DNA from 2 places in the Ningiella algicola genome. Region 1 is predicted to be linked to the other one. Evidence: predicted binding sites of a transcription regulator. Region 1 holds the regulator's gene; the other holds the start of a gene.

The links. Region 1 encodes sigma-54, which starts transcription at its own class of promoters, with help from an activator protein. Its sites were predicted from a motif close to GTTGGCACGNNNNTNGNNT; they were not measured.
Region 2: the regulator sigma-54 is predicted to act here: its motif matches at 2,409-2,427, upstream of PN836_RS07110 (DUF3192 domain-containing protein).

Annotation. Positions count from the first base shown of each region.
Region 1 covers NZ_CP171821.2:3,944,641-3,952,581, forward strand. The annotation lists gene arcB (aerobic respiration two-component sensor histidine kinase ArcB) at 1-893, shown strand, start outside; gene mgtE (magnesium transporter) at 907-2,265, opposite strand; gene PN836_RS17125 (HPr family phosphocarrier protein) at 2,310-2,609, opposite strand; gene rapZ (RNase adapter RapZ) at 2,630-3,523, opposite strand; gene ptsN (PTS IIA-like nitrogen regulatory protein PtsN) at 3,602-4,045, opposite strand; gene hpf (ribosome hibernation promoting factor) at 4,058-4,345, opposite strand; gene PN836_RS17145 (RNA polymerase factor sigma-54) at 4,369-5,889, opposite strand; gene lptB (LPS export ABC transporter ATP-binding protein) at 5,959-6,687, opposite strand; gene lptA (lipopolysaccharide transport periplasmic protein LptA) at 6,684-7,379, opposite strand; gene lptC (LPS export ABC transporter periplasmic protein LptC) at 7,348-7,908, opposite strand; gene kdsC (3-deoxy-manno-octulosonate-8-phosphatase KdsC) at 7,905-7,941, opposite strand, start outside.
Region 2 covers NZ_CP171821.2:1,618,409-1,626,349, forward strand. The annotation lists gene PN836_RS07095 (DUF3549 family protein) at 1-64, shown strand, start outside; gene PN836_RS07100 (DUF3301 domain-containing protein) at 76-393, shown strand; gene PN836_RS07105 (GNAT family N-acetyltransferase) at 954-1,595, opposite strand; gene PN836_RS07110 (DUF3192 domain-containing protein) at 1,773-2,162, opposite strand; gene PN836_RS07115 (hypothetical protein) at 2,591-2,947, shown strand; gene syd (SecY-interacting protein) at 2,904-3,473, opposite strand; gene queF (NADPH-dependent 7-cyano-7-deazaguanine reductase QueF) at 3,668-4,507, shown strand; gene PN836_RS07130 (diguanylate cyclase) at 4,553-6,073, shown strand; gene ppnN (nucleotide 5'-monophosphate nucleosidase PpnN) at 6,066-7,442, shown strand; gene PN836_RS07140 (isocitrate dehydrogenase) at 7,542-7,941, shown strand, end outside.

The DNA.
Region 1 (7,941 bases):
GCGGCAATATAAAAGTGAATAGTGAAGTAAACAAAGGCACATGTTTCGAAATCACCTTGCCGGTTAAAGTGTCAGAAGAGCGTGCTGTTTTAGAGGAGTTACAAGTCACTGGCCTGAATATTCTGTTAGTTGAAGATATTGAACTTAATGTCATGGTAGCTAAAGCATTGCTTGAAAAGCTCGGTCAAAAAGTGTCGGTCGCAATGACGGGGCAAGCGGCTATCGACATGATTCGAGAACAAACCTTCGATTTGATTCTGCTGGATATTCAGTTGCCAGATATGAATGGCTTTGATGTTGCAAGAACGGTACTTGAGGAAGATTTGGTGCTGCAGACTCCAATCGTAGCGTTGACTGCAAACGTGATTAAAAAGCGTGAAGAGTACTTGCAAAACGGTATGGACGACGTGATTGCGAAGCCAATTAAAAAAAGCAGAGTGATTAAAGTATTTAACGAACTGTTCGCAGGCAGCGATTCTGATCCGGTCACTTTGGTTCAAGACAAAGAGGACAAAGTCAAGATTCAAACAGAGGCGCCCGTTGTGCTTGATGCTGAATTGCTCAACATGCTAGTCGATACCATTGGCGATGCTATGGTGAAAACGAGTCTTGGTGTTTTTCAGGATAAGATCCCCGAATACGTTGAGATAATGAAGGTCGCATTGACTGCCCATGACAAGGATGAAGTGTGCTCGCAAGCACATAAAATAAAGGGAGCGGCCGGATCTGTTGGGTTATCCCGAGTGCAGGCGTCGGCAAACCTTATCCAGCAAGGTGATCATCCCGCATGGTGGGAAAATGTGCACGATTGGATGGAGCAATTGGAGATGGCTTTAGAACAAGATGTTCCTGCGCTTGAGCAATGGCTTTCTGAAAACGAAATAGATGACTAGCTTTAAGACCTTCTTAAAGCAAAAACAGGGTTGCGCTGCCCAAGAAAGCAAATATTCCAACTACGTCGGTTATAGTGGTGAGAATAACGCTGCCTGCAAGCGCCGGATCGATTTTCAGCTTTTTCATAATGATTGGCAAGGTTGCGCCTGCTAACCCTGCTGCAATCATATTCATCATCATGGCAAACGCAATGACGCCGCCCAGCATATAATCTTGTTTCCAGATGGCAATAACGCCGGCGATAAGGATTGCCCATATCATGCCGTTGAAAAATCCGATAGCAAGTTCTTTTCGCACCAGCCATAGGGAATTGCTGGCTGTTACGTGACCAAGCGCCATGCCGCGGATAACCAAAGTAAGGGTCTGATTGCCTGCGACTCCGCCCATGCTCGGTACGATGGTGTTCAATATTGCAAGAACGGCCAACTGACTTAAGGTAGATTCAAACATGTCGCTAACTGCTGCGGCGAGCAGGGCAGTGATTAAGTTCACACCCAACCAGACGCTTCGCCTTCGAGTACTTTGCCCTACAGGTGCGAAGGTATCCTCTTCATCATCAAGCCCCGCCATACTCATCATAGAGTGCTCAGCGTCTTCACGAATAATATCCACCACATCATCAATAGTGATTCGACCCACAAGCTTATTGTCGGCATCTACCACTGGCGCAGAGAGCCAGTTGTAACGTTCAAACATACTTGCGACTTCATTGTCGGGCATATCATCATGAATAGCCTTTGGCTCGTCGTCCATGATCTGAGCAACAGAAACATCTGAATTTGACGTTAGCAAACTGGAAAGTGATACGGTGCCAATGAGCACATCTTGGCGGTTGACGACATACAGTGTATCGGTGTTTTCAGGAAGTTCGGTTTTCAGGCGCAAGTACCGAAGCACTACATCAATATCGACATCAGGCCGCAAGGTCACCGTATCGGTGTTCATAATGAAACCGGCAGTCTCCTCACCATACGACAGTGCCTTTTCTGCTCGGTGTCTGTCTTGCGTATCCATTGATTTTAAGATGCTTTGCAGTACATCATCGGGTAGCGTACTTAGCGTTTCGGCTAAGTCATCGGTATCCATTTCCTCAAGTGCATCAACCACATTTGAGGGCACCATTTTGGCAATAATACCGTTACGGACGTCTTCAGAAAGCTCTTCAAGTACATCACCATGAAAATCTGCGTCGAGTAAACGCCATAGCTCGTCGCGGGTTTTCGTGGGTGAAGATTCTAGCAGTAAGGCAACATCTGAAGCAGGTAAATCAAGCAGCATTCGCCTGACGCGGACATAAGCGCCAGCGCCAAAGGAACGGTTGATTGACTCTAAACGCAGTTGCGTTGTAGATAATTCTGCTGTTTCAGACATGAGCTCTCCGCAGATGTGGACCTATTTTCCCAAGTTGGGGCGTATTATTCTTGCTCGTCGAATTTATTTTGTATAAGTGCGCAAATCGCTCGCATCGCCTCATGCGCATCACAACCGCTACATGTCACATTAACGGTTTTTCCCTGCCCGCTCTCAAGCATCATCAGCGCAAGGACACTGTCTGCAGGCGCGCTATTGTCTCCTTGGGTGAGTTCAATACTGGCTTTAAACTGATTGGCTAACTGAACCAATTTAGTTGCCGCTCTGGCATGCAGCCCAAGTTTGTTGACGATGGTTATTGAACGCGACAACGTTTGTGAACCTTCATTTGCACCATCACTCATCTTAAAGCGTCACTCTTTTATTATTGCTCAGAGCTTTCTTTGGCATCATTTTTTTGTTCTGTTGGTTTATGTAGTTTTAGTTCTCGATGTTTCACTTGTACATCACCATGTGTGGCCTTGAAGGTTTCAGATAGTGATTGCGCAACAAATACACTTCGATGCTGGCCACCTGTGCACCCTATAGCAATGGTAACATAACTTCGGTTGTTTCTTTCAAGATGAGGCAGCCAAGTCGTTATTAGGTTTTGTACTTGCCATATGAACTTCATCACCAGCGGTTGACCTGCTAAAAAAACCTCTACAGGGCTGTCGAGCCCGGTTAAAGGGCGTAGGTCAGGGTCCCAGTGGGGATTTGGTAAAAAGCGCACATCAAACACATAGTCAGCATCTTTGGGTAAACCATATTTAAAACCAAAGGACTCAAACAAGATAACTAAATCAGTGCTTTTTTTGCCCAGAACACGTTCTCGAATCAATTCTGCTAAATCATGTACAGAGAGTTGATCGGTATTGATGGTTAAGTCAGCTTTTTCTGCCACGGGGATCAGTATTTCGCGTTCGGCGTTGATAGCATCGGTAAGCGAATTAGACAATTTAAATAAAGGGTGTAGCCTGCGCGTTTCGCTGTATCGTTTTATTAATACGTCATCACTTGCGTCTAAAAATATGATCGTAATATCCCAAAATTCGGGCAGATATGCCAAAATCTCGGATATTTCCTGCTCTGCTTTTGGCATGTTCCTCACGTCTATGCTCACAGCAACCAATTCGTGTTCGTCAGCTAGGGCATGAGTTAAGGTAGGCAGCAGATTTACGGGAATATTGTCAACACAGTAGTAGCTTAAGTCTTCCAGTGCACGAAGCGCAATGGATTTGCCCGAGCCGGAACGACCGCTAATAATTAAAAGCTTCACAACTTACTCCTATGGGCACGCACAAACAGCGTATGAAACAGAGTTTAGAAAGCTTTAAGCTTAATGACCCAACGTGAACTAGGCAAGCGCACTGACGATTTCTTTTTTATCCTCTGCCTTTCTGATGGCTTTGACGATATCTTTGTCGCTGAGTTTTCTGGCAATGCCTGATAGGGCTTTAAGGTGTGTATCGGCTTCTTCGCTTGGTACCAATATCGCGAAGAAAATATCAACAGGTTTGTTGTCAATTGCGTCAAACTCTATGGGTTCGTCGCTGGTGACAATAATCGCCATAATCTGGTTGATGCCATCGATGCGACCATGCGGAATAGCAATGCCGTTGCCGATGCCAGTGCTCCCCATTTTTTCCCTGCTAAGCAAACTGCTCAATACTTCACTTTGGTTTAATCTGGGATTCTGTTTGACAGCAATTTCACTGATGACTTCAAAGATACGTTTTTTGCTATGACAGTCGACCGAACACTGTGTTCGGTCGAGTGAGATAATGTCGCTGATTATCATAGGTAGGAAGGCTCAATGTCGTCTTAATTTCTCTTTGTGCTTAATTACTTGCCGGTCAAGCTTATCAATAAGAGAATCGATGGCCGCGTACATATCGGTGTGTTCAGAATTTGCGAATACCTCTCCGCCATTGAGATGCACAGTGGCTTCTGCTTTTTGATTCAGTTTTTCAACATTCAAAATAACGTGCACGTTGTTGATATGATCGAAGTGTCGCTCTAGCTTTTCAAATTTTGTATCCACGTAAGTTCGCAATGAATCGGTAATTTCCACGTGATGACCGGTAAGATTAATTTGCATATGCTAGGTCCTCTTTTTGCTGTCTATATAAGACTCTTTCTTTGGTTGGATGGGGGAATGTTTAACGATTCCCGATATTTTGCAATGGTTCGCCGAGCAACCTGAATGCCTTGTTCAGCGAGCATTTGTGCAATTTTACTATCACTTAATGGCTTGCTTGTTGGCTCTACCGCAACCAGCTTCTTAATTAAGGCTCTAATTGCAGTAGAAGAACAATTTTCGCCTGATTCGGTTGCCACATGTGAAGAAAAGAAATACTTTAATTCAAATATACCGCGAGGCGTATGCATATATTTTTGCGTGGTTACGCGGGAAATAGTTGATTCATGCATATCCACCATTTCGGCTACGTCATTAAGCACCATAGGCACCATTTTCTCAGGGCCTTTTTCAAAAAACTCTCGCTGCCGTGACACAATACAATGAGAGACTTTGAGTAAAGTCTCGTTGCGGCTCTCTAAGCTTTTGATAAACCATTTTGCTTCTTGTAAATGTGACTTAATAAACTGAGAATCGTTCGGGTTTTTTGTTGTTTTTCCTAAGCTCGCATAGGTTTCGTTTACTGAAAGTGCAGGCAATGCATCGTTATTTAATTCGACCGTCCAAACACCGTTCTTTTTGTATACATTCACGTCAGGAATGACATATTCAGGCTCCTTCGCGGAGATTGCACTGCCTGGGCGAGGATTGAGCGTTTTTAGTAAGCGCATCACCTCTCGAAGGTCGTCCTCTTTGAGCTTCGTTTTTCGCATTAGCGTGCGATAGTCTTTACTCGCTAGCAAATCGGAGTATTCATTGATAATCGCTTTCGCTTCGTCTAACCAAGGCGTGTCTTTATCGAATTGCGCTAGCTGGACGCTGAGACACTCTTGCACAGAGCGAGCTCCTGCGCCTAGGGGATCAAACATTTGCACACGTTTGAGTACACATTCGACTTCGTCAAGCTCAACTTCTTCGTTGTCAATGCTTTCTAAAATATCTTCACTGCTGGTGGTCAGATATCCCGACTCATCAATCGAGTCAATAATTGCGATGGCAATAGAGCGGTCGATTTCTGAAAAGTGCGTGAGTTCCACTTGCCACATGAGGTGATCTTGAATGCTATCCGACGTTTCCCCTTGAAACACATAATCATCATCAGGATTAGTGCCCACCATTTTAATGGGCGCAGAGCTTGAGCCCAAATATTCCTCCCAAGAGCTATCAAGGGGTAGGTCATCCGGCAGATCACCTTTTTCAAGCGCGTCGTGGCTATCCATATTGTCACTGCCAGAGAGTACTTCTGTTTCGGCGCTAGAGGCAGAGTTTGCGTCTTGTTCTGAATTTGACTCTGACGCCTTTTCTTTTTTGGATTCGTCGCCTCGTGAATCATCACCATCTGAGAACTCTTGCTCAGTCATCTCAAGAAGGGGGTTTGATTCTAAAGCCTCTTGGATTTCCTGTTGTAAATCTAAAGTAGATAGCTGCAAGAGTTTTATCGCCTGCTGAAGCTGCGGCGTCATGGTGAGCTGCTGACTAAACTTTAGTTGTAACGAGGGTTTCATCTACTTCCTTTCGTTAATTCGCACTAACGTACAAGCGTATACACATTCACGTATACGTCTAGCACCGAGTTAAAGAGCAAACTGTTCGCCTAAATATACGTCTCTTACGGTTTGGTTCGCTAGTATCTCATCAGGCTTGCCCGATGCGATTAATTCGCCGTGACTGACGATATAAGCTAACTCGCAAACGTCTAAGGTTTCTTTCACGTTGTGGTCTGTGATTAAGACGCCAATACCACGCTCTTTAAGCTGATATATGATCTTCTTTATATCATTAACAGAGATTGGGTCAACACCTGCAAAAGGTTCATCAAGCAATATAAATTTGGGGTTTGCCGCTAGAGCCCGCGCTATCTCGACTCTGCGACGCTCTCCACCAGATAAACTCATGCCCAAATTATTTCTTATGTGATTGATACTGAAGTCATCTAGCAGTTCATCTGCATGCTGCTCCTGTTGGCCTTTGTTCAACTCTTTTCGTGTTTGCAATATGGCCATAAGATTTTCATACACGGTGAGTTTTCTGAAAATCGATGCTTCCTGAGGGAGATAACCTATGCCGTGACGAGCACGCTCATGCATTGGCAGTAAGGTAATATCGAGTTGGTCAATTTGAATCAAGCCAGCGTCCAGCGGAACAAGCCCAACGATCATATAAAAGGTGGTCGTTTTGCCCGCACCGTTTGGTCCTAACAGACCCACAATTTGACCAGTTGACACTTGTATACTGACATCGCGTACAACCTGCCGAGACTTATATGATTTTGCCAAGTGTTGCGCGCTTAAGGTGCTACTCACAGGGGATTCTCATCTTCATTGGTTTTCTTTTCTTTATCGCCATTTTTCTTTTTATCGTCGTCAGCTGTGCTGTCTTCGTTAGACTCAAGTTCTTCAGTTGAAAAGGCACCTGGGCTAATGACTGTTCTCACGGCCTCTTGGCTATTTTCGTCACTTGACGCCAGAATTTGTTCTTTAGTCATATCAAATACGATTAAGTCGCCGGTCACGCTAACCTCATTTTGCATTATCAGCGCGTCGCCATCCAGAGAAAGGCTTTTTGCAGCTACTTTGTAAATGATCTCATTAGCGCTTGCATTAACCCAGCTACCATCGTCTTTTCTTTGTCGATAGCTTGCTGGCTTGCCACTTGCAATAATGATTTCCTGACCACTACCTTGTGATGCGTCAACTTCAACTTTGTCGGCGGTAAGTTCTAAACTACCCTGGCGAATCACAACATTTTCGATAAATATTGACGTCTTATTTTTACCATCAATACTTTGGTCTCTTGAGTCAACAGTAACGGGTAGTGAGAAGTCAGTACTGATTGTTGATAACTCTTCTACTTGCTCTTGAGACTGCACTTGAGGTTGTGCGTTAGACTCTTCCGTTTGCGCGTAAGCTGCAGCGGTAACGCCCATCAGACAAGTGATACCTGCAAAGCATGCTAGAAAAAAGCTATTGGCGCGGGAAAAATTGTGTTCGAACATGTTCTTTGAGCTCATATTGTTGGTTGGCTAAATCGCCTTGTATTCCGACACTCGTGACGTGGTAATCGACGCCACTGATATTTACAACTTGGTCGGAACTCAATGTTTTGGATTGTAAATCAATTTCGATGAATTCGGTGGTAATTTGTTGGACATACTCATCAGTTCGTAAATTCACAATTTTCACATCTTTTTCTAATTGAATGCGATTATTGTCATATAAAGTCCCTTCAGCTGCGGTAACCTGCCATGGTTCACCGTTATCCAGATAGAGTGTATACACTGGGTTATCAAATACGGCGAAGCCCAATTCTTCATAGTGCTCCATTTTATCGGCAGCGACTTGGTGGGCAAGATTGCCCTGCTCATCATAAAGTTTACTGTTGAGATTAACTGCTTGATAGTTTGGCACCAATGGAGAGCCTGCGTCATCGTCGGGGGCTTCAGAGGATTCCTCAAATAGAATAGGGAGATAGAGTAACAATACACCCGTAAAGATGATTGCAATACTATAGCCAATACGGTTCAAAGACTGGCTCCGTGGATACTGTCTAACGCGCCT
Region 2 (7,941 bases), 2.3 Mb from region 1:
GCAACTTGCCGTGACGCATCTTCTTTCTGAAGCTGAGTCAGCTCCAAAAAACGCTCACAATTAAGGCGTAACAATATGGATATGTATAGTCTGATTATTCTTTTATGTCTGTTAATGATCGGTCTGCAGTTTTGGAGATTGCGAGGAATTGCTGAATCAACGATAAGCTTCGCACAGCGCTATTGCCAGAAGGAAGGATTGCAATATATTTCACTCGCTAGGGTTAAAACGCGTATGAGCGTAAAAAGAGGTAAGCCTGACTGGCATATTATCTACCAATTAGAATTCAGCAGCGATGGTGAAACCAATTACACTGGCAGTATCACCACACATGGACGTAAAGTAATGAAAGTTGAATTACCCGTTTACCGCCTAGCCCCCGACGCTAATTAACCTGGGCTCTGGATAATAGACAGGCACAAAAAAGCAGGCCATAAGCCTGCTTTTCTGTGAAATTTTGAGCATCCTTCTCGGCGTTCCATTGCTAAAACATCATCCCGATAAAATCCTTTACACCCCTTTCCATTTTCATCCCACTCTTCCTAAGCAGGCAACATATCCATATGCCGATCCCTTTTCCTTTCCTTTACCAGCGTTTTCCCTTTCCGCTCGCGACACATCCTGCATCTGTTTCGTCCATGTGAGTTTACATCCTGAAACTCTTGTCTTCGTCGCTTCTTGCTTTCCCTGAAGACGTGATAATCATATCGAAGACAGATTACGAAAAGTAAAATAAATTTAATATAAATCGATGTAAGACATACGTGCTGATGGGAAGAAAAGAATTAAGATTATGATTTTGTTAATTTTTATTCTAAGGCATAAGCAATTGGTGGACTAACAAAAGCACGAATACCGACGAACAGGTAGGAGATATCTTACGTAGTGCTATGACAAATAAGAAGCTCATTTCTAAAGCATCTAAGGTGCTGTTGAGCTTCACTGTATGAAATTTAAACCGATGTCGGTCGAAACATCACTTTACCAGTGATATTACCCACTTCAATATCGTCCACATGCTTGAATTGCGCGTCTTTAAAAAAGGATAAACACTTCGGCAGTGTGACTAATACACCAATCCCTTCAGATTGCATATCTTCATCTAGTAAAGATAACATTGCGCTCATTAGAACATGCCCCAGGCCAATATCTTGATGATCCGGATGCACGCCTATGAGGGAGAGCATGTAGTAGTTTTGAGCAGGGATTTTATCTCTGACCTTTTCTTCTTTTGCGATCATTTGTTTAGTGCCCAGGTACCCAGCAGTCAAAAGCATCTTTAGTCGCCAGTGCCAAAAACGACCTGCACCAAAAGAAGCATCGGGGCCTATCATACAAGAAACCGCTAACAAGCGACCGTCATCATACAATCCAATTAGGGGTTGTTCAGACTCCCAAAACGTATTGATTTCCTCTCGGATAGCGCTTCGCAGTCTTGCTTCGTAACCCTCTCGCTCAGCTTGGAAAATATCAACAAAAAGCGGATCGTCAAAGTAAGCGTTATATAATATTGACGCAGCTACTTTTAAATCATCTGCACCAAGATATGCAGGTGTGACGGCTGCCAAATCCGGTTTGTAAGCTGATACGGTCATGCGATATCTCCAAAACTTAAGTCAAGTCGCTGTGAACATAGCGATAAGTCTTAAGTGTAATGTACGCAGTAAATTTTGTAACATCTTTTTTACAAAAAATTACTGCGCGCCATGATTCCCGAGGACGTAATAGCTTTTTTGTATAGTTTGCTCCAAAGGAGCTAACTATAATGTTACTTAGAGGTGGCTAAGCGCGGTTTCACCCCAGCCAATCAGCTCATTGTTCATAAATACAAGCGGCGTGCATTCATCTTTAGTGGTGATACCATCGTTTTCCCGATGCTGCGTTCTATACCAGAGTAATTGATATTCTTTATCGCCTTGCTTTAATGCTTCGTTAAACGCTGCGGGTCCCATTTTATCAGTGATACTTTGCTTGGATGCACCTAGGCTAAGGTTAGACACATGTTCACGATTCGCCTTTTGCTCTTTTTGCCAACTTGAATAATGGTGGCCTGCGAAGTCCGAATCAAAGCCATCATCATCAATCGAAATGACACATGCGCTTAGTGAAAAAGCAGTAGCGATCACGATAGCTGACATCGCGAAATTTTTCGTTTTATTCATTTTACTCTCCCAGAGTTTTGTTAGTTTTATAGAGCTGTTTTGGCCGTATTAGGGCTTATTAACCTGAATCCGCTTGTGACTATTAGCTTGATTCCCTAGGCAGACATCGCATTTGAAAGCATCGAAATCATGGACGATTTCGCTGAGCGCCCAAGGACGGGTTCACAGCGGCTTTCAAATGCGATGTCTGCCTAGGGAATCAAGCTAATAGTCAAACTCTACGGCACTACAGGCTTAGGAACTCACTTACACATGCCGTGCCAAAGAAACAAATCCTATATAATACAGTTAGTTACACAAAATTTCGTTGGTGTGCCAAATATCGTGTTGCAATTAAATGAAGAAACAGGCTATTTATTAGGGAAATTAGCCACTCTTTTAAGCTACTATGATCGTTATTATTGTGAGGATATTTAATTTTGTAAACCATGTCCCAAAGCGCATCCGAGACGATTATACAAATTTGCCAAGCCCTATATTCAAAAGGCTTAACACCCACCACGGCGCTGATTAAGTCGAGACTGCTTGAACCTCTGCCATTACCAAGCATTATTTCAGGCTTGCGCGCGTGGCAAGCCTCTGCTCACAAAGGGGGAGCTGTTGACGCAAACGAGAACTTGGAGCGCGAAAAAAATAGGCGTGTCACAGACGAAGCAGAAAACATCGCTGACAAAGGTGAAGCTAGCTTAAGTCTCAAAGTAGAAAGGCTAGAATCACAAGTTAAAGCATTGCAGGCGACAGTTAAAGCATTACAAGCTGAGGTAGCGGCTTTAACTCGCCAATAAATGTCACTAGGTTGTCACTAATAATTTCGAGCTTAGGCTTACCAACCTGCTCAAGCACTACATTTTCGCTGTTCGGCTCCACTGAAATAATAAAGTCGTCTTCATCGGTGACTGCGAAAAACAGGGTTTCTGTTTGTTTCAATCGTCGCTTCATGAGCACATGTGCGATAAGGTTTTTTTGTAAACGCTCAAAATCTGCTTGATTGAAAGCTTGAAGCAAAGCAATCTTGCCTCTTGGATGTTCGGCATTAAAGTCCAAACTGTAGTATGTACAGAAATAGTCGCTAAGGCTTTGGGGTATATCCATCTCCAGTGCATCCGCGATATTGTTTAAATTGGCGCTGTCATTGCGTTTGTGCGGCAACCAATTCACTTCATCTCCGTTGTTTTGCCCTGTAGACAGGTTTTGTAAACATGGAGAAAGCCACTGCGAATCATATTCTGTTATCAAACCTTTGTTTTCACTCGTGGATTGCTCGATGTAGTCCATTACAAACTGCGTAAAAGTCGCGCTTAAGTCATTCATGTGTTTGCTCAGCTCAGTAGAGTATGGGTTCGCGTCATAACGACCAAGTAAAAAATACGCTTTAGCTTAGCACGCGCTGGCATTTGCACCATCATTTGTCCATAAAGTGAAACGCAGTTGGACTGATGCAAAGACATATGCGTATTATCTATAGTCAGTTCAACACATAACATGGTAATAAAAGCAACCTCAGTATGGAAAATTTATCTTTAGGAAAGACGGTCGAATATAAAGAACATTACGCTCCTGAGCTATTGCAGGGCGTGAAGCGTTCGCTTAGCCGAGACAATATCAATCTTCCAAAGACCTTGCCCTTTGACGGTATTGATATCTGGAACGGATACGAGCTTTCTTGGCTAAACCTTAAAGGCAAACCACAGATTGCAATTATGCGATGTTACGTGCCAATCCAATCACCCTTCTTGATAGAATCAAAATCGTTCAAGCTATACCTGAATAGTTTTAATCAAACCCGTTTGTCGTCGATTGATGAGGTGAAAAAACGACTATCGAATGACTTGAGTCAGTGCGCTGGCGACCCCGTACGTGTTGAACTCATTCCGTTTGATAAGTTCAGCAACATTCAGATGGGCACGCTTGACGGTACACTTTTAGATACCCTCGACATAAGCATGGAAGACTATGAAATATCTCCTTCCATATTGCGTGCAAGCGAAAGTCCACAATCCACGTCTCATATCAAAGAGCAAGATGTTAGCGAGACATTGGTCAGTCATTTGCTAAAATCAAACTGCCTAATTACTAATCAGCCGGATTGGGGCAGCGTGTTAGTTAAATATATAGGGCCACAAATTGATCATACTGCGCTTTTGAAGTATCTCATTTCATTTAGACAGCACAACGAATTTCACGAGCAGTGTGTGGAACGCATATTTTCCGATATCCTTCACCATTGCCAACCCAAGTCATTAACTGTTTACGCTAGATACACAAGACGGGGCGGATTAGATATAAATCCATTTAGAAGTAATTTTGAAGCGCCATATGCCGATATAAGGCTAGCACGTCAATAGAATTATAGACTTTAACCGACTTCTTTCCTTGCGAGACAAACGTAAATGAGTTCAGCTACGCCAAAACAACAACTAATGATTGCTCGTCAACACCTTGATAAGTTGGCTATTTTTATAAATAGCATGGTCGATTTTTTCAACGGCGCAAACCCAGCCATAGATAAAGAACTTAAATCGATCAAAACGTTACTCGCCGGCAAACCAGATTATGAGCGAGCGGCGGAATTGTCGGCAACAATTAATAGTGAAATGAAGAAACAAAGCAAGTACATGCGACAACATAATCTTGCTACTCTATCTCAACTGCAAGACTCACTGAGGAAAATAAACGACCTTGATGCAGTTGACGCAGACACAAAATCTCAAATTAAACACTTTATTCAAAGTCTCGCACCAGAAAGTAGCAACGTGACCTCTCCTATCGCGCAGTTTGAAAAAGCGCTTAGTCTTTTCAAGCAAGCGCTTTCAAATAATGTGGTAACGCGCTCACAGCAAGATTCAAAGGATCAAGAAAAGCTCCACCAAGAAATTATCCAGGAACTGCAAGAGCTTATTTCCCCATACCATGCCAGTGAATCAGAGAATAAAACCATCGCCGAACTTCGGGAAAAGCTGCAGTCGGGTCTAGCGCATCGAGAATTGCTTGAGTGCTGTCTTGTGATGATTCGTTTTGTGATGCGAGACGTGATTAAAGAAGCAAGCACGGCGAACAAGCTGATAAATGATATTCATAAAAGCTTAAGCAAAATCAATGTGGGCATTAAAACCACGATTGCAAAATCAAAAAACCGAATGCAGCAAAGAAGCGCACAAAATAAAACAATGCGTAAACAAATTGATGCGATTGAAGCGACCTTGTCCGATAGTCAGCGCATTGAAGATTTAAAACGCGAAGCGCAAACGCATTTAACAAAAATGCAAAGCTCGCTAAAGGCATCAGAGGCGGATGAGCGGGCTGAACAAGAAAAGCTCATTGTCTTACTTGAATCGATGCAAAAAAGACTTAGCGAATTAGAAGACAAAGCGCAAAACTACAAGCAGAAATTACTGGATCAGCGCATTCAGGCGATGACCGACACGCTGACCAAACTGCCAAATCGCATGGCCTATGAAGAAAAAGTTGAAGCGACTTACAAACAAAGCAAACAGTCACAAAACGAGCTTTGTATGGCGATTCTTGACATCGACCACTTTAAACAAATCAACGATAAATACGGGCATTCAGTAGGCGACAAAACGCTCCAGATCATTGCTACTCAGATTAAAAAGAATCTCAATGACGATGACTTCGTCGCGCGCTGGGGAGGCGAAGAGTTTGTAGCTTTGATGCCTAAATCTAGCCTCACAGATTGCTTTGAAAGACTCGAAGCCATGCGCGAAAAAATATCGCAACTGCCATTCATGTTCAAAGGCCAACGGGTTAGCGTCACCGTGTCAATTGGGCTCACTGACATGCTTGAATATAGCAGTATCGAAAAAGCCTTTGAGCAGGCTGACGCGCTACTTTATGAAGCGAAACAAAACGGGCGCAATCAAACAAAAATAAAGGATGCCATACATGAGTAAAAGCTACCAGCTAAGTCCTGTGGGATGGATGAGTCAGCTATCACAACTAGAAGTGGAACAGTTAGAGACATCCACATCTGCTGATCACTATAAAATGTTCAGAAATTGTTGTTTAGCGGTGCTTAACAGCGGCGTAGAGCAGGACGATTCCGAGGCCTTGTTTGAACAGTTTGCTGATTTTGACGTACGCCTTGTAAGGCGTGAGCGCGGTGTAAAAATGGAGCTTATTAATCCGCCAGAAGTGGCGTTTGTTGACGGAACACTGATTGCAGGCGTGCATGAGCATCTATTCGCAGTGCTTCGCGACATGCTCTATATGAGCAGTAAACATCAACAGTACAGTGGCGAAGGAAGGCGTCAATCAGACGCCCAAGAGGGTCCGTTTATTACCCATATGGTGTTTGACATGCTACGCCACGCAGATGCATTGAGCTCGGTTGAGCCTGCAAACATGATTGTATGCTGGGGCGGTCATTCCATTAAGCATGATGAGTATAAATACACTAAAGCAGTTGGGTATGAACTTGGTTTGCGCGGCTTTAATATCTGTACAGGCTGCGGCCCAGGTGCGATGAAAGGACCAATGAAAGGCGCCGCAATTGGACATGCGAAACAACGCACAAAAACTGGGCGCTATGTGGGCATTTCAGAACCCTCGATTATTGCGGCTGAACCGCCTAACGCAATCGTAAATGAACTCATTATCATGCCGGATATCGAAAAGCGCTTAGAAGCGTTTGTTCGCGCCTCTCACGGTATTGTTATTTTTCCTGGTGGCGTGGGCACGGCGGAAGAATTGCTATATCTCTTAGGTTTATTGTTACACGAAAAAAACCACGACCAATACATACCGCTTTTATTAACAGGTCCAGAGAACCGAAAGGAATACTTCGAAGCGCTTGACACATTCATAGGACTTACCCTAGGGGAGCAAGCGCAAAGTAAGTATCAGATTATTACAGGGGACGCAGCTACCGTGGCTAGTGAGCTTAATGCAACTAAAGAAAAACTGCATCAGTATCGCCAAGATACGGGAGATTCTATTAACTTCAATTGGCGTTTGCATATTCCTGAGGACTTTCAACGACCCTTCGAGCCAACTCATCAAAGCATGGCAAGTCTGAACCTTTACCTTGATCAGGCGCCGGGTGCGCTTGCTGCGAATTTAAGAAAGTGTTTTTCAGGGATTGTGGCGGGCAATGTGAAAGCAGAAGGAATTCAGCAAATACAGGCGCACGGCCCCTTTCAACTCAGTGGTGACCAAAAACTTATGAAAAGCATGGATGCACTTCTAACGTCATTTGTGCAGCAAGGAAGAATGAAGCTACCGGGCAGTGAGTATCATCCGTGTTATGAGCTTAAGCTTTAGGCAAACAGTTGATCTTTAGCAAAAGGCGAAAAAGCACATGAAAGGCCGAGACTTGTCATGTAGAATGCGCCGCCTAGCTATATTTCATTAGGAACGAGCATGACACAACAAGCAATTACAGTGATTCGCGGAGATGGCATTGGCCCTGATATTATTGATTCCGCTATCCAGATCTTAGATAAAGCGGGCTGCAACTTTTCTTATGATTATGCAGATGCCGGTTTAATGGCACTTGAAAATCATGGTGAGTTATTGCCTGATGAAACAAAGGCTCTTATCGCAAAAAACAAAGTGGCGCTGAAAGGTCCACTTACAACTCCGGTTGGGGAAGGCTTTACTTCTATTAATGTGAGCCTGCGCAAACAATTTGAACTTTACGCTAACCTGCGTCCAGTACTGTCCTTTAAAGGTACTAAAGCACGTTACGAAGACATAGATATCATCACCGTGCGCGAGAACACACAGGGTATGTACTCTGGCCTCGGACAGGTAACCTCTG